2 regions of the Chromobacterium indicum genome follow, and region 2 is predicted to be linked to the other one. Evidence: riboswitches for the same ligand, from Rfam matches in the RefSeq annotation. Region 2 holds a riboswitch; the other holds the start of a gene.
The links. A riboswitch is a leader RNA that binds a small molecule or an ion and turns the genes downstream of it on or off. The one in region 2 is predicted to bind glycine.
Positions count from the first base shown of each region.

Region 1: another riboswitch for glycine. It lies ahead of VA599_RS00570 (trimeric intracellular cation channel family protein); the one in region 2 lies ahead of gcvT (glycine cleavage system aminomethyltransferase GcvT).

Region 1 is NZ_JAYFSJ010000001.1:90,944-102,473, reverse strand. Features, by position in the region: gene VA599_RS00610 (aldehyde dehydrogenase) at 1-402, shown strand, start outside; gene VA599_RS00605 (substrate-binding periplasmic protein) at 644-1,450, shown strand; gene VA599_RS00600 (substrate-binding periplasmic protein) at 1,577-2,353, shown strand; gene VA599_RS00595 (substrate-binding periplasmic protein) at 2,350-3,162, shown strand; gene VA599_RS00590 (FMN-dependent NADH-azoreductase) at 3,218-3,826, opposite strand; gene VA599_RS00585 (LysR substrate-binding domain-containing protein) at 3,934-4,875, shown strand; gene VA599_RS00580 (GNAT family N-acetyltransferase) at 4,919-5,458, shown strand; gene VA599_RS00575 (DUF3141 domain-containing protein) at 5,591-8,197, shown strand; glycine riboswitch at 8,263-8,348, shown strand; glycine riboswitch at 8,353-8,450, shown strand; gene VA599_RS00570 (trimeric intracellular cation channel family protein) at 8,602-9,216, shown strand; gene VA599_RS00565 (TIGR02117 family protein) at 9,427-10,116, shown strand; gene VA599_RS00560 (SCO family protein) at 10,126-10,701, opposite strand; gene VA599_RS00555 (formylglycine-generating enzyme family protein) at 10,698-11,474, opposite strand; gene nirK (copper-containing nitrite reductase) at 11,471-11,530, opposite strand, start outside.
Region 2 is NZ_JAYFSJ010000003.1:207,407-218,936, forward strand. Features, by position in the region: gene VA599_RS05785 (TetR/AcrR family transcriptional regulator) at 1-490, opposite strand, end outside; gene VA599_RS05790 (ABC transporter substrate-binding protein) at 862-2,445, opposite strand; gene VA599_RS05795 (putative bifunctional diguanylate cyclase/phosphodiesterase) at 2,631-4,625, opposite strand; gene VA599_RS05800 (class I SAM-dependent methyltransferase) at 4,844-5,404, opposite strand; gene gcvP (aminomethyl-transferring glycine dehydrogenase) at 5,695-8,547, opposite strand; gene gcvH (glycine cleavage system protein GcvH) at 8,716-9,102, opposite strand; gene gcvT (glycine cleavage system aminomethyltransferase GcvT) at 9,167-10,255, opposite strand; glycine riboswitch at 10,297-10,395, opposite strand; glycine riboswitch at 10,410-10,500, opposite strand; gene VA599_RS05820 (amino acid permease) at 10,674-11,530, opposite strand, start outside.

The DNA of each region.
Region 1 (11,530 bases), on a different contig from region 2:
GCCAACCTGCTGTTGGGCGGCAAGGCCGTGCACACCGACAAGGGCCTGTTCATCGAGCCCACCGCCTTCGACTGCCCGAGCGACGACCTGACCATCTGCCGCGAGGAGATCTTCGGACCGGTGCTGTCGGTGATCACCTTCAGCGAGCTGGACGACGCCATCCGCATCGCCAACGACACCGCCTACGGCCTGGCGGCCGCGGTGTGGACCTCCAACGTCAGCACCGCCCACCAGGTGTCGCGCCGCCTGCGCGCCGGCACCGTGTGGGTGAACTGCTATGACGAGGGCGGCGACATGAACTTCCCCTTCGGCGGCTACAAGCAGTCCGGCAACGGCCGCGACAAATCGCTGCACGCGCTGGAGAAATACACCGAGCTGAAGAGCACGCTGATCAAGCTGTAACCCTCCACGCCGGCCGGGTTCCGTCCCGGCCGGCGGCCTGTCCCGCCCGCGCCGGATGGCGCCCTCCCCAAGCCGGCCGCGCCGCATCGCGGATCGTCCGCCCCGCCTGTTTTTCCGCTTAGCCCGTCCAAAAGCCGCCGCGCCAGGCTCTGCAAGCGCCCTTATCGCCTCCAGCCGGGGGTAGCAGCCGCCGACAGCGCGGCTATGATTGAAATCAAAGACTTCCGGATGGCGCGTTAGCATGCAGCGAATCTACAGACTTGCCCTTGTCGGCCTGTTATGGCTAACGTCCTTTGCCCATGCGGCGGAAAGCAATCCCGCCTGCCCCTCCGGGCCGCTAAAAGTGGGATTTTACGAATATGGCCTGGCCTACCACGATGGACGAGGCTACGACGTGGACCTGATACGCGAAATCGCGCGCCGCCTGCGCTGCCCCATCGCCAACGAAAGCGTCTTTCCATGGATCCGCACCCTCAAGCTGCTGCAAATCGGCGAAATCGACATCGCCACCTCCGCCACCCCCACGCCGGACCGCCTCCAATACGCCTGGATCTACACTTACAAACACAGCAAAAGCATGGTGCTGCTGCGCACGGAAGTGCAGGCCCGCACTCTGACCGCCTTACCCAGCGATCCGAAGCTCCGATGGGGCGTGATCCGCGGCTGGAAATTCAGCCCGATGCAGGACCAGTTGCTGGCCGAGCTGGCGAAGAGAAACAAGGTGGTGACGGCCATCGATGAAAATGATCTGTACAAAATGCTGACTACAGGCGTGATCACCGGCGCGCTTGCGCATCCGACCAGTTATGACGACTGGCTTCAAGCCCCCAGCATCCGCAAGCAAGTCGTCGTGCTGGATCTGTTTCCCGATATCGAAGCGACTGCCGGCGGCGTGGCGCTCAGCAAAAAACGGTTTCCTGAGTCGGCGGCCGAACTCTGGCATGCGGAACTGAAAAAAATGTACCGCGACGGAAGCCTGCGCGAGATATTCCGCCGCTTCCTGAGCGAGGAAACCACAGACTACCTGTTGCGCGCGCCGGTTCTCTGACGATGGCCAAGCCGTCCACGCCCAGGCCTGCGGCGGCAATGAAAACCGGTGTGTCAGCGATATGCCCAGGGGTAGAAGAAGCAATATTCAGAGGTGACATACGAAATGCGGCGAAACATTCCACCCGTGCTTGCCCTGCTGCTCTCCGCGACCTGCCTGGCCGCGGCCAACCCGGCCTGCCCCAACGGCCCGCTCAAGATCGGCTACTACAAGATCGGCGCCGCCTACCGCGACGGCAAGGGCTACGATGTGGACATGGTCAGGGAGCTGTCCCGCCGGCTGGGCTGCCCCATCGCCAGCGAGACCGAATTGCCCCGGCTGCGCGCGCTGAAAATGCTGTCCAGCGGGCAGATAGACGTCAGCCCCTCCACCTTGGCCTCGCCGGACCGGTTGCAATACTCATGGATTTACCAATACAACCACACCAAGAACATGGTGCTGCTGAACCCGGTCATCCAGGCCAGAACCTTGGCCGCGCTGCGCGAAGACCCGGCGCTGCGCTGGGGAGCGATACGCGGCTACCATCACGGCCCCTCGCAAGACAAGCTGCTGGAAGAACTGAACGCCCAGCGCAAAGTGGTGATCGCCACTGACGAGGACGATCTGTACAAGATGCTGAGCAGCGGCGTGGTCACCGCGATTTTCGCCCAACCGTTCAGCTATGGACGCTGGCTGCGCGTGCTGCCCAACGCCGGCCAGATCGTGGTGCTGGACCTGTATCCGGAAACCGACATGGTCGCCAGCGGCCTGGCGCTGAGCAAGGCGCGCTTCGGCCGCGCCGCCGCCGAGAAATGGCATCAGGAGCTGCTGAAGATGTATCAGGACGGCAGCCTGTACGACATCCTGCGCCGCTATCTGAACGAGAGCGCCGCCAAGCAGATGATGCAGAAGCCGCTGGAATGATGCGCACCCCCTTCCTACAGCGCCTGGCCGGCTGGCTGATTCCGCTCCTCCTGCCGCTAACCGCCCAGGCTGGCAATCCCGCCTGTCCGCAGGGACCGCTGGCCATCGCCTACTATGATTTCGGCGTCGCCTACCACCAGGGAAAGGGCTACGATGTCGACCTGGTGCGCGAGCTGGCGCGGCGGCTGGATTGCCCGATCCGCGCGGAGGCCGACTACCCGCGCATCCGCGCGCTCAAGCAACTGGAGCTTGGATTGGCTGACATCGGCTCCTCTACCTTGATCACGCCGGAGCGCCAGCGCTATCTGTGGCTGTATCCCTACAACCACAGCAAGAACATGGTGCTGCTGCCGCGTTCCAACCGGGCCGATTCGCTAGACGATCTGCTCAAGTCCCCCTCTCTGCGCTGGGGAGCGATACGCGGCTATCGCCACAGCCCCGCCCAGGATCGGCTGCTGAACGACCTTGCCCAGCAACACAAGCTGGTGATCGCGGAAAGCGAAGACGACCTGTACCGCATGCTGGTCAACGGTTTGGTGGACGTCGTTCTCGCGCACCCCATCAGCTACGATCCATGGTTTCGCGCCCACCACGCCGAGCAACTGGTCAACGCGCGCGACTTCTTCCCCGACGGCGAAACCATCGCCGGCTCCATCGCGCTGAGCAAGGCGCGGTTCACGCCGGCCGCCGCCGAGCTCTGGCACCAGGAGCTGCGCAAGATGTACCGCGACGGCGCCTTGCGCGCGATCCTGCGCCGCTACTTGAGCGAAGCCAGCGTGGATCAAGTGCTGAAGCAGCCGCTGGAATGACATGGACGCAAAAAAGCCCGGCTCGAAAGCCGGGCTTTTTCATGGCCAGCCGGTATTACAGCGCCAGCTTGGCGATGGCCTCCTTGGCCATGTGAATGGAGGTGGCGCGCTTGTCCGGCCCCATATTGACTGCTTCGGCGCGGATGATTTCCACATCGCTGACGCCCAGGAAGCCCAGCACTTTCACCAGGTAGTCTTCCTGGAAATCCATCAGGCTGCCCTGCTCGCCGCTGTGCACGCCGCCGCGGGCGGACACCAACACCACTTTCTTGTCCTTCACCAGGCCCACCGGGCCGGTTTCGGTGTACTTGAAAGTGCGGCCAGCGGCGAACACGCGGTCGATCCAGCTTCTCAGCTGCGTCGGGATGGAGAAGTTGTACATCGGCGCGCCGATGACCAGCACGTCCGCAGCCAGGAATTCCTCGATCAGCTGGTCGCTCAGCGCGGCCTCGCTGCGCTGGGTCGCGGTCCAGTCGGATTCGGGCGCGAAACGCGCGCCGACGATTTCGCCGGACAGGTGGGCGATCGGGTTGGCCGCCAGGTCGCGGTAGCTGGTTTCCACATTGGCGTGGCGCTGGCGCAGGGTGTTGGCGACGACGGCGGACAATTCGCGGGTGACGGAGTTGTCGGCCAGGATGCTGGAGTCGAGGTGAAGCAGTTTCATGGTCTGGGTCCTTCGGGGTTCGATTGCGATGAGTGGATGATAGATATCCAGAACAATCAGGACTAGACTGTTAAAATCGGAAACATTGTTCCATCAATGAAACAATCATGCAGGACCTGAACGATCTCTTGTACTTCGCCAAAGTCGTCGAGCACGGCGGCTTCATGGCCGCCGGACGCGTGCTGGGCATTCCCAAGTCCAAGCTGTCCCGCCGCGTAGCCGAGCTGGAAGCCAGGCTGGGCGTGCGTCTGCTGCAAAGAACCACCCGCCGGCTGTCGCTGACCGAAATCGGCAGCCAGTACTACCAGCACTGCCAGGCGATGCTGGCCGAGGCCGAGGCGGCCGACGAGACGGTGCTGCACAGCAGCGCCGAGCCGCGCGGCCTGATCCGCGTCAGTTGCCCGGAGCTGCTGTCCAAAACCATGCTCAGCGCCGCGTTGCCCCGCTTTCTGGCGCTCCACCCGCAGGTGCGGGTGATCCTCGACGCCACCAACCGCCGGGTGGACCTGATAGAAGAAGGCGTGGACGTGGCAATCCGGGTCCGCAACGTGATCGAAGACAGCGCCAGCCTGGTGGTGCGCCGGCTGGGCCGGAGCCGGGTGATCCTGGTGGCCAGTCCGGCCTTTCTGGAAAGCCACGGCGAGCCGAAAACGCCGGAACGGCTGGCCTCCCTGCCCGCGCTGGCCATGAGCCGCCCGGACGGCCGCGGCCAATGGGTGCTGCTGGACAATGTCGGCCAGAGCTACACTATCCACCTGGACACGCCCAGGTTGATGACCGACGACATGATCGTGCTGCTGGAAGCCGCCATCGCCGGCATCGGCGTCGCCGCGCTGCCGGCCAACGTCTGCCACCAGGCGCTGGCGGACGGACGGCTGCGGCACATCCTGCCGCAGTACGACTTTCCCTGGGGCATCCTGCACGCCGCCTTCCCCACCCGCCGCGGCTTGTCGCCGGCGGTGCGCGCCTTCATCGACTTCGTCTCGGAACAGCTGATCAGCGAGGAAATGGCCGGCGACTGGCAGCGCGCCGACATCCGCCCGGCATGACAATTGCTTCAGTCGAGGTTTCCCGTACCGGATGATTGAAGACATGTTCACGCTGCGCCCGTTGGCCGAAACCGACTCGATCGAACAACTGACCGCCCTGCTGCACTGCGCCTATGCCCAGCTGGCCGCGATGGGCCTGCGTTACACCGCGGTGGATCAAAGCGCGGCCGTCACCCGCCGCCGCATCACCGGCGGCTACTGCCTGCTGGCGTGGCATGGAGACGAGCTGGTCGGCACCGTTACGGTGCATCATCCGCGGCCCGCCTCGCCCTGTCCGCAATTCCGCCAAACCGACGGAGCGGTGCTGATGCAGTTCGCCGTCGATCCCGCCTGGCAAGGGCAAAGACTGGGCTCGCGGCTGATGGACGCCGCCGAGGACTGGGCCCGCCTCCAGGGCTATCGCCGCATCCGCCTGGACACCGCCGAACCCGCCACCCATCTGGTAGAACGCTACGGCAAGCGCGGCTACCGCGTCGAAGCGCCGCTGCAATGGCCGGACAAAGCCTACGCCAGCGTGGTGATGGTCAAGGAACTGGAAGCGGCCGCCGCGACTCGAACCTCTGTTTGCGCTGCAACAAATTGATGGCTGCGCGCCACATATCGCCGCCAGACCATTCGCATTTATTGCATCGCAGCAGATAACGAGTACAGTGACGGCCATGGCTCGCGATGAGCCGTCGCGTCTTTTCCTACCGTTCAAGAACAAGGGGTTGCAATGTGGTCAACTGCTGCAGTTCAAGGCGGGAAGTTCCCGTTCCCTCAACCGTTGTTTGATTACTGGCTGGACGCCTGCCAGCGCGGCATCCTGTATTGGGACACGCTGTACCGCCGCGGCGAAGCCTACCTGGAGCACTGCGAAAGCGGCAAGCCTCCGGTGCTGGTTTTCGACTACCGGATCATCATGGACGCCCGTGAGCTGCCCGATCCGGCCAACTACGCGCTGGCGGCGATCCAGCCGCCGGCCAACTGCCCGCCCACCGATCCCGCCAAGCGCCCCTTCGTCGTCATCGACCCCCGCGCCGGCCATGGGCCGGGCATCGGCGGCTTCAAGATGGACAGCGAGATCGGCATCGCGCTGCAACAGGGCCATCCCTGCTATTTCGTGATGTTCTTCCCCCAACCGGTGCCAGGCCAGACCATAGAAAGCGTGGCCAAGGCCGAAGGACACTTCCTCAAACGCGTCAACGAGCTGCACCCGGACAGCGACGGCAAGCCCTTCGTGATCGGCAACTGCCAGGGCGGCTGGGCATTGGCGATGCTGGCGTCGGTGGCGCCGGAACTGGTCGGCCCCATCCTGCTGGCCGGATCGCCGCTGTCGTACTGGGCCGGCGTGCGCGGCAAGAACCCGATGCGCTACGCCGGCGGCCTGAACGGCGGCACCTGGACCGCGTCGCTGGCCGGCGACCTGGGCAACGGCCATTTCGACGGAGCCCATCTGGTCGAGAACTTCGAGAAGCTGGATCCGGCCAATACCCTGTGGAAGAAGTCCTACAATCTGTACGCCAAGATCGACACCGAGCCGCAACGCTATCTGGACTTCGAACGCTGGTGGGGCGGCCATTACCTGCTGAACAAGGCGGAAATGGAATGGATCACCCAGAAGCTGTTTGTCGGCAACGAGCTGGTCCACGGCAAGATCACCAGCCATGACGGCAAGGCACGGGTGGACATGCGCAACATCCGCTCGCCCATCATGGTGTTCGCATCCTGGGGCGATAACATCACGCCGCCGCAGCAAGCGCTGAACTGGATCGCCGACCTGTACGACAGCGCCGAGGACATCCGCAATAACGAGCAGACCATCGTCTATTGCCTGCACAACAAGGTGGGCCATCTCGGCATCTTCGTCTCCGCCGGCGTCGCCAACAAAGAGCACAGCGAATTCGCCAGCGCGCTGGACCTGATCGACGTGCTGGCTCCCGGCCTGTACGAGGCCGTCATCGACGACATCGCGCCCGACGCGCCCGGCCAGGAATACATCGAAGGCCGCTACATCATCCGCTTCGAAGCGCGCGAGGTGTCCGACATCCTGGCGCTGGACGACGGCCGCGACGACGAGCGCGCGTTCGAAGTGGTGAAGCGCGTGTCCGAGATCAACCAAGGCGTGTACGACCGCTACGTCTCCCCCGCGCTGCGCGCCGCCAGCAATGAGGCCAGCGCCCGCCTGCTGCGCGAGCTGCACCCCGCCCGCCTGGAGCGGACGCTGGTCTCGCCGAAAAACCCGTGGCTGTGGTGGCTACCGGACCTCGCCGCCAAGGTGCGCGAGCAACGCCGGCCCGTCGCGGCGGACAATCCGCTGTGGCTGTGGCAGGAACAGCTGTCCGGCTTCATCGTTCAGTCGCTGGACCACTACCGCGACCTGCGCGACGCCGCGCAGGAGCAGCTGTTCCGCGCCGTCTACGAATCGCCGCAGCTCGCCACGCTGGTCGGCGTCGCCCCCGCCGGCGAGCCGCGCAACCAAGCCTTGACCTGGGAAACCCGGGAACTGGCGCGCCTGAAGCGCGAAGCGCTGGACCCCAGCTTCGAGCAAGGCACGCTGGCCGACGGCTTCGTGCGGTTGCTGCTTTACGTCAGCATCGGCATCGGCGTGGTGGACGAACGGCCGTTCAACGCCATCCGCCGGGTGATGCGCGACGTGCGCCACGAGTATCCGCTGACGCTGATGCAATTGAAGGACATCGTCCGACATCAGGTGGCGCTGGTACGGCTGGACGCGCCGCGCGCGCTGCGCGGCCTGCCTCTGCTGCTGCCGGATGCTCGTCGCCGCCATCAGGCCTGGCTGCTGGCTCGCGATCTGATGGCGCTGAACGGTCCCATTCCGGCCGAGCACCAGTCGCGGCTGAATGAGGTGGCCAAGACGCTGGAGCTCGACGCCGCGATCCACGCCGCCTCTCCCGCAGCTCGGGCTGAAGCGGAGCCTGCGGTCCTCTCGCCGGTCCCAGTCGAGGCCGCCCCCGCCGTTTCGCTCCCCGTGGCCAAGCCCGTCTCCGGCAAAACCGTTTCCGCGAAGGCCGCGACAAGCAAAGCTGCCCCGGCGAAGCCTGCATCCGCCGCCAAACCATCGGCCAAAACCGTCAAGCCGGCAGCGCGCAAGACCACTCCGGCAAGCAAACCGGCCACGGCAAAACCCTCGCCGGCAGCCAAAACGCCGGCAACAACCGCCAAGCCCGCCGCGCCGAAGCCGACATCGGAGGAAATCAAGCCGATAGCCAAGCCGGCCACGCGGACGAGCGCCGCGAAAAAGCCTGCGGGCAAGGCCAACGGCCAGGCTCCAGGCACGCCGCCGGCCGCTTCCGCGCCCGGCAAGCGGGGCAAGGCCTAAGCCATGCGCGGGAGCCGGGGCGACTCGGTTCCCGCATTGACTATTGCAATAGCGAAAGCTAATATTCCGGTTCTGCGGGAGAGAGGGGCCGCGCCCCCGCCGAAGACGCAAGCTCCCATAATCGCTCAGGCAAACGTACCGCAGCGCAGTATCGATTCAAGCCGATTGGAGAGAGGCCGCCCCGCGCGGCCCACCGAAGGGGCAAGCGGCCAAAGGCCGCGCAACTCTCAGGTAAAAGGACAAGGGGAGAGGCTGTTACCCAACCCGGAAACCGTCCAGGAGTTTGCCTTGTCCGCTCATCCATGCCTCGGCGCGAGCCTTTCGCGCCTCATTTCCGTTTTCCGTCATCCGCGCGCCATCGCTCCGGCTGGCATTCCATCGTTCCACCCCCATAAGATTTCATCATGCTGACCCTGATCTACCTGATCGCCATCACCGCGGAAGCGATGACCGGCGCGCTGGCGGCCGGCCGCCGCCACATGGACATTTTCGGCGTAGCCGTCATCGCCTTCCTCACCGCGCTGGGCGGCGGCACCGTGCGCGACATCGTGCTGGGCCGTTACCCGATAGGCTGGACCCAGCATCCGGAGTACGTGCTGCTGGTGGTGGCCGGCGGCCTGGCCGCGGTCCTGGTCGCCCGTTATATGCGCCATCTGAACCGCCTGTTCCTGATCCTGGACGCGCTGGGCCTGGTGGCGTTCACCATCATCGGCTGCGACGTGGCGCTGGGCATGGGCTACCACCCGGTCATCATCGTAATGGCCGGCATGATCACCGGCATCGCCGGCGGCATTCTGCGCGACGTGCTGTGCAACCGCGTGCCCATCGTATTCCGCCGCGAGCTGTACGCCAGCGTGTCGCTGCTGGTGGCCATCCTGTACCTGGGCCTCAACCATCTGGCCATGCCCCATGACTGGAACGTGATCGCCAGCTTCGCCTTCGGCCTGGCGCTGCGCCTAGTCGCGCTGTGGCGCGAATGGCAGCTTCCGGTGTTCGCCTACCGGCACGACCACCACTGAGCCCCAAGACAAACACCCCGCCCTAGCGGGGTGTTTCGCATTCCAGCCGTCAGCGCTGCGCCACAACCATGCCCAACCATGGATGTCACTTTCCTCGCGCGCGTCCCAAACTCCAGCCAGGGAAATGAAAATGGATATTTGACAGCCCACCGCAACCCAAGGTAAATAAGATTCCCCTGATATCCGATACCCGACAAGCTCGCCAACACCATGCACATTTCCGGCATCGCCTTTCGCCACCTTCTGCGCCTGCTGCTGGTTATTCCCGCGCTACTGATCTGCTACCTGCTCGCCGCGCTGGCGCTGGGCTGGCTGCCCGCCAACCGCAGCTGGCAGCCGCCCGCAGGCGGCATACCCATCTACCTGGACAGCAATGGCGTGCACACCAGCCTGATCATGCCGGTCAAAACCGACGCGATGGACTGGTCCGCCGCCTTTCCTCCGGAACACATCCGCCGCCCCGATCAATACGCGCGCTCGCCCTATATCTCCATCGGCTGGGGCAGCAAGGTATTCTTCCTGACCATTCAAAACTGGGAAGACCTGAGCGCCGGCAAAGCCTTGGCCGCGCTGGCTTTCGACCAAAGCGTGCTGCACGTGGAATACCTGCCCCAGCCGACGGAAGGCAAAGACACCCGGCGCATTCTGCTCAGTCCAGAACAATACCGCCGGCTGGTTGACTTCATCCGCCGCAGCGCGCCTTTTGACGCCAACGGCCAGGCACGACAGGAAAAGGGTTATCACTACGGCGACAACGACGCCTTCTACCCCGCCCATGGCCGCTACAACCCCATCGTCACCTGCAACCAATGGACGCGCGACGCGCTGGCCGAGGCCGGCGTGCGCACCGCGCGGTGGTCCCCTTTCGTCCAGCCGCTGTTCTGGCAACTGGAAAAGTGATCGCCTCCCTTACTTGAGCAGCGCGCGCAGGGCCTTGACCACCACCGGATCGGGCTTGGGGCCGATATCCTCGGTGGAGGCTACGATCCTGCCCTGCGGGTCCGTCACCACGATGCGGGTGGAGTGGTTGATCTCGCCGCTTTCCAGCCGCCGATGGCGTATGCCCAGCGCGGCGGCGACGCCGCGGGTGTCTTCATCCGACTTGCCGACCGCGAGCAGCCAGTTCCGCGCCCGGATTCCGTGCTCGCCCGCCAGATGCGACAAACTTACCGGCGTGTCCGCCCCTGGATTCAGGCTCACCATCAACACCGTCACCCGATCCCTGTCCCTGGCCGGCAGCGCGGCGATGATGGATTTCACGCCCTCCATCACGATCGGACAAGCCAGTTTGCAATCGCCGTAGAACATGGTGATCAGCGCCGGCTTGCCGGCCAGATCCGAGAACTGCAGCGCGTCGCCGCGCTGAGTGGTCAGCGGCGCATCCAGCCGGTACAACGAATCGCCCGGCAGATCATTTCCCGCCCAGCCCCCGCTCGACGCCAGCGCCAGCAAACATGCGGCCAGGCCGCCTTTCCATCCCCTCATGGTCTTTCCTCCGATTCATCCCTGGCGCAGCGGAAACCCACCGTGCCCACGGTGTCGGCGGCGTTCAGCGCCGCCAGCATCGCGATGCGCATCAGGATCGCGTAATTTTCCCGGTCGCCCAGCGACAAGGCCGCCGCGCCGCAGGTGGCCAGCGTGCGCTGCTCCCCTTGGGATCGGCTGTCGCTGGTGACGAACAGGCCGTTGAAATCCTCCACCCACTCATAGATGGAACCATGCAAGTCGCTGACGCCCCAGACATTGGGCTCTCGCCCCACCGGCGCCAGCAGCCGCCCAGTCGGCTGCGCGTACCATTGCAGGATGCGCGCCCGCCACTGCGGATCATCCCGGGCGTCGCGGCGGCCGGCATCGGCCGCTGCCGCCATCTCCCACTCGTGCCACGCGGGCAGGCGGGCGCCCTCGCTGCGGCAATAGGCGCGCGCCGCATGCCAGCTGACGCGGGTGACCGGCGCATCTGCAGGCAGATCGCCAAAGTCGTCAGCGGCGCGCCAGTCGGCGAGATATCCACCCCCGGCATACAGGGCGGGAACCACCCCGCGCCGCCACGCCGGATGCACCTGCGCGAAGCGCAGGAACTCGCCGTTGGTGACTGGCCTCGCCCTCAGCCGGTATGGTTTGACCGCCACGGTCGCGCCATCCGGAGACAAAGCGCTGCGAAAAGCCCCGCCGGATACCGCCTCATAATCGGCGGCCCGCGCCGCATGCCACGCCAACAGCCCGCAACACGCCAGCGCGAGCGCCAGGCGCGCGCTCATTGCCGCTGCGCCCGCAGCGTCTTCACCTCGTCCACCGTGACCACCGGCTTGCCATG
Region 2 (11,530 bases):
TCATCATGGTGAGCAGCGTGGCGAAGAAGCCGGTGGAGATCGCATAGCGCGGGAACAGCGAGGCCATCATCGCGACGAAGCGGTCGCGGAAATAGGTGCTGGAGCTGCCCAGGAAGATGTCGCGCAGATCCGGCGTGGTGCGCGCCGCCATCAGCAGCTCCAACAACACGATGTGGCGCGGCGACATCACCAGCGCCTTCATCAGCGCGATGATGCGCTCCTCCTCGGACATGCCGGCCGGCAATTGCGCCGCCAGCGTCAGAGCGGATTCGAAGATGTCGTCCACCACCTTCCGCCCCACCGGCTGCATCAGCTCGTTCTTGGTGGCGAAATGGCGGAACAGCGCGCCTTGGGACACGCCGGCCCGGCCGCAAATCAATTGCACGCTGGTGCCGTGGTAGCCGCTTTCCAGCAGGCATTCGATCGCCGCCTCCACCAGTTTGCCTATGGTGGACTCCCTGCGGCTTTGCTGTGTTCGTCTAGTTTGCATCTATTGTTTTATCATTTATCGGCCCGAGCCCGGCGCATGATACGCGAAAGCGCATGCTCAAGCGAGGGCGGGCACATTCTAAGAACAAGCAAGACACGCCAACGGCAAGGCGCTCCTCTCTCTCCTGACGGCCGCGCCAAACGCGACCGCTCCAGCAATACTACCAAATCCCGGCATCCCGCATGCAACTGGCAACGCGGCTCAACGCCAAGCATAAGCACTTTGTCGCGGCAACCACTCATCCTGCGCGCCAACGAGCATTATCTCCGCCCGGAACGAATACGGCTTTGCTTTGGCGCAAGCCCCAAAAAAAAGAAAGAGACCACTCCGTTTATAAAAACGGAGTGGTCTATTTTTACTCGGGAAACCGCTTATTTCAAGCCAACACTAGTGAAACTGACCCGTCCATAAGGATTAACCGCGTAACCCGTCACCTCCTTGCGCGCCAGGCCATAAGCGATAGGATGCGCCAGCGGCAGCCACAACGCTTGCTCGTGGATCGCGTGCTGGGCCGCCTGATATAGCTTGGCTCTAGCCTTGAAGTCGCTGGTTTTCTTGCCGTCGGCGATCAGCTTGTCCAGCTTGCCGTCGCAATAACGAGCGAAATTGGTGCCGGACTGCACCGCGGAGCAGGAAAACTGCGGCGTCAGGAAGTTGTCCGGATCGCCGTTGTCGCCGGCCCAGCCCATGAACAGCATCTCGTGCTCGCCGGCCTTGCCGCGCTTGATCAGCTCGCCCCACTCCAGCACCTTGATCTGCAGCCGGATGCCCACTTTGGCCAAATCGGCCTGCAACAGCTCCGCGCCAGCCTTGGGATTGGGGTTCAGCGTGCTGCCGCTGGGCCGCACCCACACCGAAACATCAAAACCGTTGGGGTAGCCCGCCTGGGCCAGCAGCTTCTTCGCCTGCGCCGGATCATAGGCGTAGGGCTTGATAGTCTTGTCGTAGCTCCAGGTATTGGGCGGATAGACCAGGTTGGCGGCGCTGGCGGCATTGCCGAACACCGTCTTCAAATAACTTGCCTTGTCGAAGGCGAGATTGATCGCCTGCCGCACCTGCGGATTGTCCAACGGCTTCTTCTGGCTGTTGAAGGCGACGAAGGCGGTCATGAAGGCAGGCGTCTGCGATATCTGCAGCTTGCCGTCCGCCTTGGCCGCCTGCACGTCCTGCGGCTTGGGCGACAGCGCGATCTGGCATTCGCCGGCGCGCAGCTTCTGCAGACGCACATTGGAATCCGGCGTGATCGCGTAGATCAGCGCGGATACTTTGGGCTTCTCGCCGAAATAAGCCGGATTGGGCGCGTAGCGCACCAAGGCATCCTTGGCGAAGCTCTTGAACACGAAAGGCCCGGTGCCGACAGGCTTGCTGTTGAGCTCGCCGGTCTTGCCGGCGGCCAACAGCTGCGACATGTATTCGGCGGAATAGATGGAGGCGAAGCCCATGGTCAGGCTGGACAGGAAGGTGGCTTCCGGATAATTGAGCTCGAAGCGCACCGTCAGCGGATCGAGCTTGCGCACCGCCTTGATCAGCTTGGGAAACTGCATCGCCTGCGCATGCGGATAGCCGGCCGGCGCGGTCTTGTACCAGGGATTGTCCGGATTCAGCATCCGGTCGAAGGTGAGCGCCACGTCGTCGGCGTTCAGCTTGCGCGTCGGCTTGAAGTAGTCGGTGCTGTGGAAGCCGACGTTGGGCCGCAGGTGGAAGGTGTAGCTCAGGCCATCCGCGCTCACTTCCCAGCTGCTGGCCAGCCCCGGCTGCAGCTTGCCGGCGGCGGCGTCGTACTCCACCAGGCGGTTCATCAATACGTCGGCGGAAGCGTTGGTGGTGACCAGCGAGTTGTACTGCACCACGTCAAAGCCTTCCGGATTGGCGTCGGTGCATACGGTCAGGGGCTTGGCCGCGAAAGCGGCCATCGGCAGCAGGGCCGCCAGCGTGGCGGCGCTCAATGTCTTCATCTCATTCTCCTTGCCGCAGGCCGGAACATGCCGCCTGCATTACCGGCATAGGGTAAGCGAAGAATGCCGCGAATCCAACGATTTAATCCACATATTGATATAAAGACGCCGTCCATGGCACCCGGCGGCCATGCAGGGGAAACAATAATCGGGGGCCGCTCTCGCCTCCCCCGCTATCGATAGCGCTAGAACAAGCGCTGCAGAAATTCCTGCGCCGACAGCGCCGGGCTGCACAAATAGCCCTGGTATTCCTGGCAGCCGCGCTCGGCCAGCCAGGCCAGCTGCGCTTCGGTCTCCACGCCTTCCGCCACCATGTTCAGCCCCATCATCCGGCACAGAGTCGTGATCAGTTCGGTGATGGCCGGCTTGTCGTCCAGATCGGCGATGAAGGAACGGTCTATCTTCAGCGAGGTAAGCGGATAGCGCTGCAGGTAGGCCAGATTGGAATAGCCGGTGCCGAAATCGTCCACCGCGATGCGCAGCCCCAGCGCGCGCAAGGCCTGCAAGGTGTGCATGGTTTGCTCATCGTGCCCCAGCAATACCGATTCGGTGATCTCCAGCTCCAGCTTGTCCGGCTGGCAGCCGCTGTCGGCGAGTATCTGCTCCACCAGGCCAGGCAGGCCGGGATCGACAAACTGGCTGGCGGACAGGTTGACCGACACCAGCAAGTCCAGCCCGCGGTCGCGCCACAGGCGCTGCTGGCGCGCGGCCTGAACCAGAATCTGCCGGCCCAGCTCCATCACCATGCCGCAGTCCTCGCAAATGGGAATGAAGCTGTCCGGCATCAACAGGCCGCGCAAGGGATGGCGCCAGCGCGCCAAGGCCTCGGCGCCGACCACCTGCCCGCTGGCGATGTCCACCCGCGGCTGGAAATAGGCGATGAATTCGCCTTGCTCCAGGCCCCGGCGGATGTCGTTCTCCAGCGCCAATTGCGCCTGGCTGCGCGCCTCCAGCGCCGGCGTGAAGAACATCAGGTTGTTGCGCCCCGCGTCCTTGGCGGCGTACATCGCCAGGTCGGCGTGGCGCATCATCTGCTCCAGGTCCAGCGTCCGGCCCTCGCACACGCTGACGCCGATGGACGCCGACACGCCGACGTCCATGCCCTCCAGCCGCATCGGCACCGCCAGCGCCTGCAGGATGCGGCGCCCCAGCGCCTCGGCCCGCTCCGCCACCTGCGGCGCGCTCAGCATCACCAGGAACTCGTCGCCGCCCAGCCGCGCCGCCTTCTCGTCATGGCCAAGCAAGCCGACCAGCCGCCCGGCCATCCGGATCAGCAGCTCGTCGCCGCAGGCGTGGCCCAGCGAATCGTTGACGTTCTTGAAGCGGTCCAGGTCGATGAACATCAACGCCACCTGGCGGCCATTGCGCAGCGCCTGCTGCAGATGCGGCAGCAACTCGCTGCGGATGCCGTTGCGGTTGGGCAAGCCGGTCAGCACGTCGTGATTGGCCAGGAAGCTGGCGCGCGCCTCGGCGTGCTTGAGATCGGTGATGTCCACCTCGCTGACCAGCAGCGCGTCTTGCCCGGTGACCGCGTCGCGGCAGGCTCGGGCCGACACTTCGTGCCAGCGCATGCCTTCCCGCGTATTCACCCGCGCCAGCAGCCGCGATTCGCCGCACGCGGCCACGCCTTGCCGCAACTGCTGCCAGTCGCTGTCGTGGACGAAATGCTGGCGCCAGCCTTCGCCAGCCACCGCCACCTGCTCGCGCGAGGCGGGGTTGCGATACAGCGCGCCGCCGTTGCCGTCGTAAAGCGTGATCAGCACCGAGGTATGCAATAGCGCTTCCGTGCTGCGCAGGGACGCCGGGTCGGCGCTGAGGCTGTTCTGCGCCTCGCAGAACATCAGCATCCGGCCATTCACCCGTATGCCGCGGAACTTCACCTTGAGCACGCTGGGCCGGCCGTTGGGATACAGCGTCCAGCTTTCCACGAAACAAGCGCCTTCGCGTTCGAAGTCCTGCTGATACTGGGCCAGCCTTTGCGCCACCGACACCGACATGTCCTGCGACATGTCGCGCGCCTGCAATTCCAGCAGGCTGGCCGCTCCCCACACCTGCAGCCCGGCCTCGTTGGCCCAGAACACCCGCTTGTGGTCGATATCGAAAATCCATACCGGCAGGCTCAAGGCCTCCAGCAGTTCCAGGTCGCCCCCCTGCCAGGAAAGTACGCTTCTTATCGGCATGTCCGCCGCTAACCTTTTATTTATTCATCAAAAAAGCGCCGCGCGACTGCCATCGCGGGCGCTTGCCATTGTAACAAACACGTCTCATTTCCTGACGCGTTTTTTGCTCATCGGGGAATCAGGCTCGGGCGATCCAGGCCCGATGCGCATTCCCGCTATGCATTCCCGCAATGAGAAACAGGGCTGACGCCCTGTTTTCTTGGTTTGCGATCGCGCGCTCAGGCGGCCTGCTTATGAGCGAACAGCCTGGCCATGCTGTGATGGTGCGGATGCCCATGGCTGAGATCCAGCGCGAACTCCTCCTGGTAAGCCAGAGGCGTCAATCCGGAAAACTGGTCGCGCAACTCGCCCGGCTGGTAGTAGTGGCGGACATAAGCCGCGGTCTCGCTGACGTCCCCGCCCGTTCCGGCGCAGCCGGGGTCGTCCACCATGAACACCGCGGCGAACAGATAGCCGCCCGGCTCCAGCCCTTCCATCATCGCCTGGGCCAGCCGCTCGCCGGCGGCGGCGTCGACATGGTCCAGCGCGGTATAGGCGACAATGATGCGGTAACGCTGCGGCTCGATTTCCAGCTCAGTCAGATTGACCACCTTGCCGCTGACATCCAGGCGCCGCCTATCGGCCTGCTCGCCCATCTTGGACACGGCCTCGGACGACTCGTCCACGCCGAACATGGAGAATCCCCGGTTCGCCAGGTACAGCGCGTTGCGTCCCTGGCCGCAAGCTAGGTCCAGCCCCCTGCCGCCTCCGCCCACGCCGTACTTCTCCAGGAAATACATCAGCGACAGCGCCGGCCTGTCACCGTAAAAGGAGTCGTTTCCGCGATAGAAAGCATCAAAATTAGCGACACACATTTCCACTCACTCCCGCTTGTCTCTTGCCCCAGATATGCGCCTGCGCGCCATCCCCGCAGGCCGCTTTGCATCCCCCTTAGTGATAGTTCGCACACGAACGTATGACTACTTAGTTATTATTTCTAAGTATTTACCCTTACACATTTATCAGACATAAAAAAACCCACCGGCTAAAACCGGCGGGTTGAGGCTGAACCGACGAGGCCGGCAGGCGGTTACGCGTAGTTTTCCATGCCCGGGCAACTGCATACCACGTTGCGGTCGCCGTAGACGTCGTCGATTCGGTTCACGCTCGGCCAGAACTTGTTTTCCAGCACATAAGGCAGCGGGAACAGGCCCTGCTCGCGGCTGTACGGGCGGTTCCAGTCGCCGGCGATGTCGGCCTTGCTGTGCGGCGCGTTGCAGAGCGGATTGTTGTCCGCCGGCCATGCGCCGCTTTGCACCTGGTCGATCTCGGCGCGAATGGAAGCCATCGCCGCGATGAAGCGGTCCAGCTCGGCCTTGGGCTCGGACTCAGTCGGCTCGATCATCAGCGTGCCTGGCACCGGGAAGCTCATGGTCGGCGCGTGGAAGCCGTAGTCCATCAGGCGCTTGGCCACGTCCACTTCGGTCACGCCGGAGGCGGCCTTCAGCGGGCGCAGGTCGATGATGCACTCGTGCGCGACGCGGCCATTGGCGCCGGTGTACAGCACCGGGAAGTGCTCGGCCAGGCGGGTGGCCAGGTAGTTGGCCGACAGCAGCGCGTTCTCGGTGGCCTGTTTCATGCCCTCGGCGCCCATCATCGCGATGTACATATAGGAGATCGGCAGGATGGAGGCCGAGCCGAACGGCGCGGCCGACACCGCGGTCTGGCCTTCCACCGCGCCCGGCACCGGTGCCACCACGTGGTTGGCGATGAACGGCGCCAAGTGGGCTTTCAGGCCGATAGGCCCCATGCCCGGTCCGCCGCCGCCGTGCGGGATGCAGAAGGTCTTGTGCAGATTCATGTGCGACACGTCGGCGCCGATGTCGGCCGGACGGGTCAGGCCCACTTGGGCGTTCAGGTTGGCGCCGTCCATGTAGACCTGGCCGCCGTGGGCGTGAACGATCTCGCAGATCTGTTTGATGCCCTGCTCGAACACGCCGTGGGTGGACGGATAGGTGATCATCAGCGCGGCCAGATTGGCGGCGTGCTGCTCGGCCTTGGCCTTCAGATCGGCCACGTCGACGTTGCCGGCATCGTCGCACTTCACCACCACCACCTGCATATTCATCATCTGCGCGGTGGCCGGATTGGTGCCATGCGCCGACTGCGGGATCAGGCAGATGTCGCGGTGGCCTTCGCCGCGCGACTCATGGTAGCGGCTGATCGCCAACAGGCCGGCGTATTCGCCCTGGGCGCCGGAGTTGGGCTGCATCGAGATCGCGTCGAAGCCGGTGATCGCCTTCAGCTGCGTTTGCAGACCTTCGATCAGCTGCAGATAGCCGACGGTCTGCTCGCGCGGCGCGAACGGGTGCATATTGGCGAATTCCGGCCAGGTGATCGGGATCATCTCGCTGGTGGCGTTCAGCTTCATGGTGCAGCTGCCCAGCGAGATCATCGAGTGGTTCATCGCCAGGTCGCGGTTTTCCAGCTTCTTCATATAGCGCAGCATCTCGTGCTCGCTATGGTGGGTGTTGAACACCGGGTGGGTCAGGATGGCAGATTCGCGCTTCAGCGCCGCCGGGATGGCGTCCTGGGCAGCGGCGTCCAAGGCGGCGATATCCGCCGGCTTGCCGGTGAACAGCTCGATCAGCTTGGCCAAGTCGGCTTCGGTGGCGGCCTCATGGAAGGCCACGCCCAGCACGGTCTTGCCGACGCGGCGCAGGTTGTAGCCGGCGGCCAACGCGGCGGCGTAGATGGCGTCGGCCTTGGGGGCGTCCACCTGCACGGTGTCGAAGAAGCGGTCGAAGACCAGCTTGCCGCCGGCCTCTTTCACCGCGTGGGCGAAGATGGCGGCCAGGCGATGGATGCGGGCGGCGATGCGCTGCACGCCTTCCGCGCCGTGGTAAACGGCGTACAGGCCGGCGATATTGGCCAGCAACACCTGGCTGGTGCAGATGTTGGAATTGGCCTTCTCGCGGCGGATGTGCTGCTCGCGGGTTTGCAACGCCATGCGCAGCGCGGTCTTGCCCTTGGCGTCGATGGACACGCCGATGATGCGGCCCGGCGCCGAGCGCTTCATCTCGTCCTTGAACGCGAAGTAAGCTGCGTGCGGGCCGCCGAAGCCCATCGGCACGCCGAAGCGCTGGGTATTGCCCAGGGCGATGTCGGCGCCCATTTCCGCCGGCGACTTCAGCGCCACCAGCGCCATCACGTCGGCGGCGACGGCGACCACGCCGCCCTTGGACTTGATAGCAGCGATGTGCGGGGTCAGGTCGATCAGATCGCCCGCTTCGCCCGGATACTGGAACAGCGCGCCGAAGTAGTCGCCGTTGCCGGCCTCTTCCGGATGGCCCTGCACCAGCTCGAAGCCGAAGTACTTGGCGCGGGTCTTCATCACGTCCAGCGTCTGCGGCAACACGCGGCTATCGACGAAGAAGCTGACGGATTTGGACTTGGACACGCGCTTGGCCATCGCCATCGCCTCGGCGGCGGCGGTAGCCTCGTCCAGCAGCGACGCGTTGGCCATTTCCAGGCCGGTCAGGTCTATCACCATCTGCTGGAAGTTCAGCAATGCTTCCAGACGGCCCTGTGCGATCTCGGCCTGGTACGGGGTGTAAGCGGTGTACCAGCCCGGGTTCTCCAGCACATTGCGCAGGATGACGGTGGGCGTCAGCACCGGATAGTAGCCCAGGCCGATGAAGGATTTGTTGACCACGTTCTTGGACGCTACCGCCTTCAGCGCGGCCAGCGCCTCGGCTTCCGGCTGCGGCGAGGGCAGATCCAGGCGGCGGTTCAGGCGGATGTCGGCCGGCAGGGTCTGGTCGACCAGCGCGTCGATGGACGGCAGGCCGACGGCGGCCAGCATCTCGGCGCGCTCGGCGTCGGACGGGCCAATGTGGCGGGCGATGAATTCGTGGCGATTGAAGAGTGCAGCAAGAGACATACAAAACCTTTCTTTTGCCACGAAAACCACGAAAGAACACGAACTGCATGGCGTCAAGCGCGCAGAGCCCCGTCAAAGAAGCAATATCGCACGTTTGCCTGTTTCGTGTTTTCCGTGGTTTTCGTAGCCAAAAAAAAGCCCCTGTCTGACGACCAGGGGCGTATCACATCAGGCGCCGATTTCCTTGGCGTAGGCGGCGGCGTCCATCAGGCCGTCCAGATCCGCGGCGTTGGCCGGCTTGATCTTGAAGAACCAGCCGTCGCCGTACGGATCGCTGTTGGCCAGCTCCGGCTCGCCTTCCAGCTCCTCGTTGACGGCGAGCACTTCGCCGGCGATCGGACAGTAGACGTCGGAAGCGGCCTTCACCGACTCCACCACGCCGGCCTGCTCATCCTTTGCCAGATTCTCGCCGGCTTTCGGCAGCTCGACGAAGACGATGTCGCCCAGCAATTCCTGCGCGTGCGCGGTGATGCCCACGGTGACGGAACCGTCGGCTTCCAGGCGCAGCCACTCGTGGCTGTCGACGTATTTCAGTTCGGCGGGAATGTTGCTCATCTTGAAGTTCTCCAGCTTAAGATCAGATCAATGGTGACGGCAGTCGCCTCAAGGCGCTGCCCGATTATTCGAAAACTTTCTTGCCGTTGCGCACGAAAGGCATCTTCACCACGCGCACATCGGTCAGCGTGCCGCGCAGATCCACCTGGGCGGCGGCGCCGGTGGCGGCCGGCACGCGGGCGATGGCGACGGAATGCTTCAGCGTCGGCGAGAAGGTGCCGCTGGTGATCACGCCTTCGCCCACGCCCTCCACCACCACCTTCAGGCCTTCGCGCAGCACGCCGCGGCCTTCCAGCACCAAGCCCACCTGCTTCATCTTCACGCCGGCGGCCTTTTGCGCCTCCAGCGCCTCGCGGCCGTTGAACTTGCGCTCGGCCGGCTCCCAGGCGATGGTCCAGCCCATGCCGGCTTCCAGCGGCGACACGGTCTCGTCCATGTCGTGGCCGTACAGATTCATGCCGGCCTCCAGGCGCAGCGTGTCGCGCGCGCCCAGGCCGATGGGAGAAACGCCGGCGGCTTGCAGTTGATTGAAGAAAGCGATGGCCTGGTCGGCCGGAACCATGATTTCCAGGCCGTCTTCGCCGGTATAGCCGGTGCGGGCATAGAACCATTCATCCTGCGGCAGACCCTGGAACACTTTCAGCGCGCGGATGGCGTCGGCCAGTTCCGGCTTCACGGCGCAGACTTTGTCTATGGCTTGCGGGCCCTGCACCGCCAGCATCGCCAGATCGCGGCGCACCTTCAGCGCCACGTCGAAGCCGGCCTTCTGGCTCTCCATCCAGGCCAAGTCTTTTTCGGTGGTGCCGGCGTTGACCACCATGCGGTAGCCGTAGGAAGTGAGATAGACGATCAGGTCGTCGACGACGGTGCCTTCCGGGGTCAGCATGCCGGAATACAGCGCCTTGCCCTCGAAGCCGAGCTTGGCAACGTCGTTGGCGATCAGTTTTTGCAGCCAGGCTTTGGCGTCGGAGCCGGTGATGTCGACCACCGTCATGTGGGAAACGTCGAACATGCCCGCGTCGGTGCGGACAATCTCATGCTCTTTCAGCTGGGAACCATAATGGATGGGCATTTCCCAACCGGCGAAATCGACCATCTTGGCGCCGGCGGCGAGGTGGGCTTCATACAGCGGAGTACGTTTCGGGGCCGTCATGGCGCGGTTCCTTCGAGCAAAGTGTGGATATCCTCTATCAACCACACCCCTCTGTCCCTGCACCTGAGATTTTCCGGCCGGATAAGCCGTTAGCCCCTTCGGTGGACGCCGCGCGGGCGCCGCTCTCCAGATTGCGCGAACCGGCTGCCGCCGGCCCGATGATACAGTCCTTTTGCCTGAGCGATTGCGGGTGCGCTTGCGCCTTCGGCGGCGGCCGAAAAGCCGCTCTCTCCTGTATGATCCGGCGATTATGGTGTCAATATCCGGGCCTTGGCAAGCCAATATTATTTCTATATCAAACAGTCTGGATAAATGTTTTTCAAGGAAAAAAACCGCTCATTTTCATGCATCAAAATGGTTCGAAAACGAAAAAAGCGCAGGCTATCGCGCTGCGCTTTTTCGCTCATCGGGACACCGGTCAATCTCCAGCGAACCGCTCCTTCAACTGCCAGACATAGATGGGCAGACCCATCAGCAACAGCAGCATGCCCCACATCACGATGTCGGCGCCGGAGCCGTACAGCGCCCACAGCGAATAGACGAAGCCGATGCCGGCGAAGAAGCCGGGCGCGACGTAATCCTTGGGCGAGAACTCCTTGCCGCGCATCAGCATGATCGCGATCAGCGCCATCGAGCAGAAGGCATACGGCAACAGCGTGGTGGCGGTGGCCAGCAGGATGATGAACTCGAAGATCTTCACGCCGCTGTCGCCGCCGGCATACTTCATCGCCATCAGAATGGTGACCAGCGCGCTGGACAGCACCAGGCCGAAGATGGGCACGCCGGCCGCGTTGCGCTGGTCGAAACGGCTGGGGAACAGGCCATCCTTGGCCGCGGCCGCCGGCACGTGCGCCTGCATCAGGCTCCAGCCGTTGAGCGCGCCGAAGCAGGACACCACCGCGCCGAAGCCCACCAGCCAGTAGCCCCAGTCGCCCCACATCAGTTTGGCCGCGTCGGCGAACGGCGCCTGCGAAGCCGCCAACGTATCCGCCGGCATCAGGCCCATCAACGACACCGTGGACAAGATATAAAGCACGGTGGCCAGCAAAGTGCCGATCACGGTGGCGCGTGGGATGGTCTTCTCCGGCTCCACCACGTCGCCGGCCGGCACCGATGCCGACTCCAGGCCGAGGAAGGCCCACAAGGTCAGCGCCATTGTCGCGGACAACGAAGACAGCAGCGGCTTGTTGTGCGGATTGAATGCCAGGTTTTCCGGCTGGAAATGGAAGAAGCCGATGAAGGTGACCGCCGCCAACGGCAGCAGCTTCAGCAGCG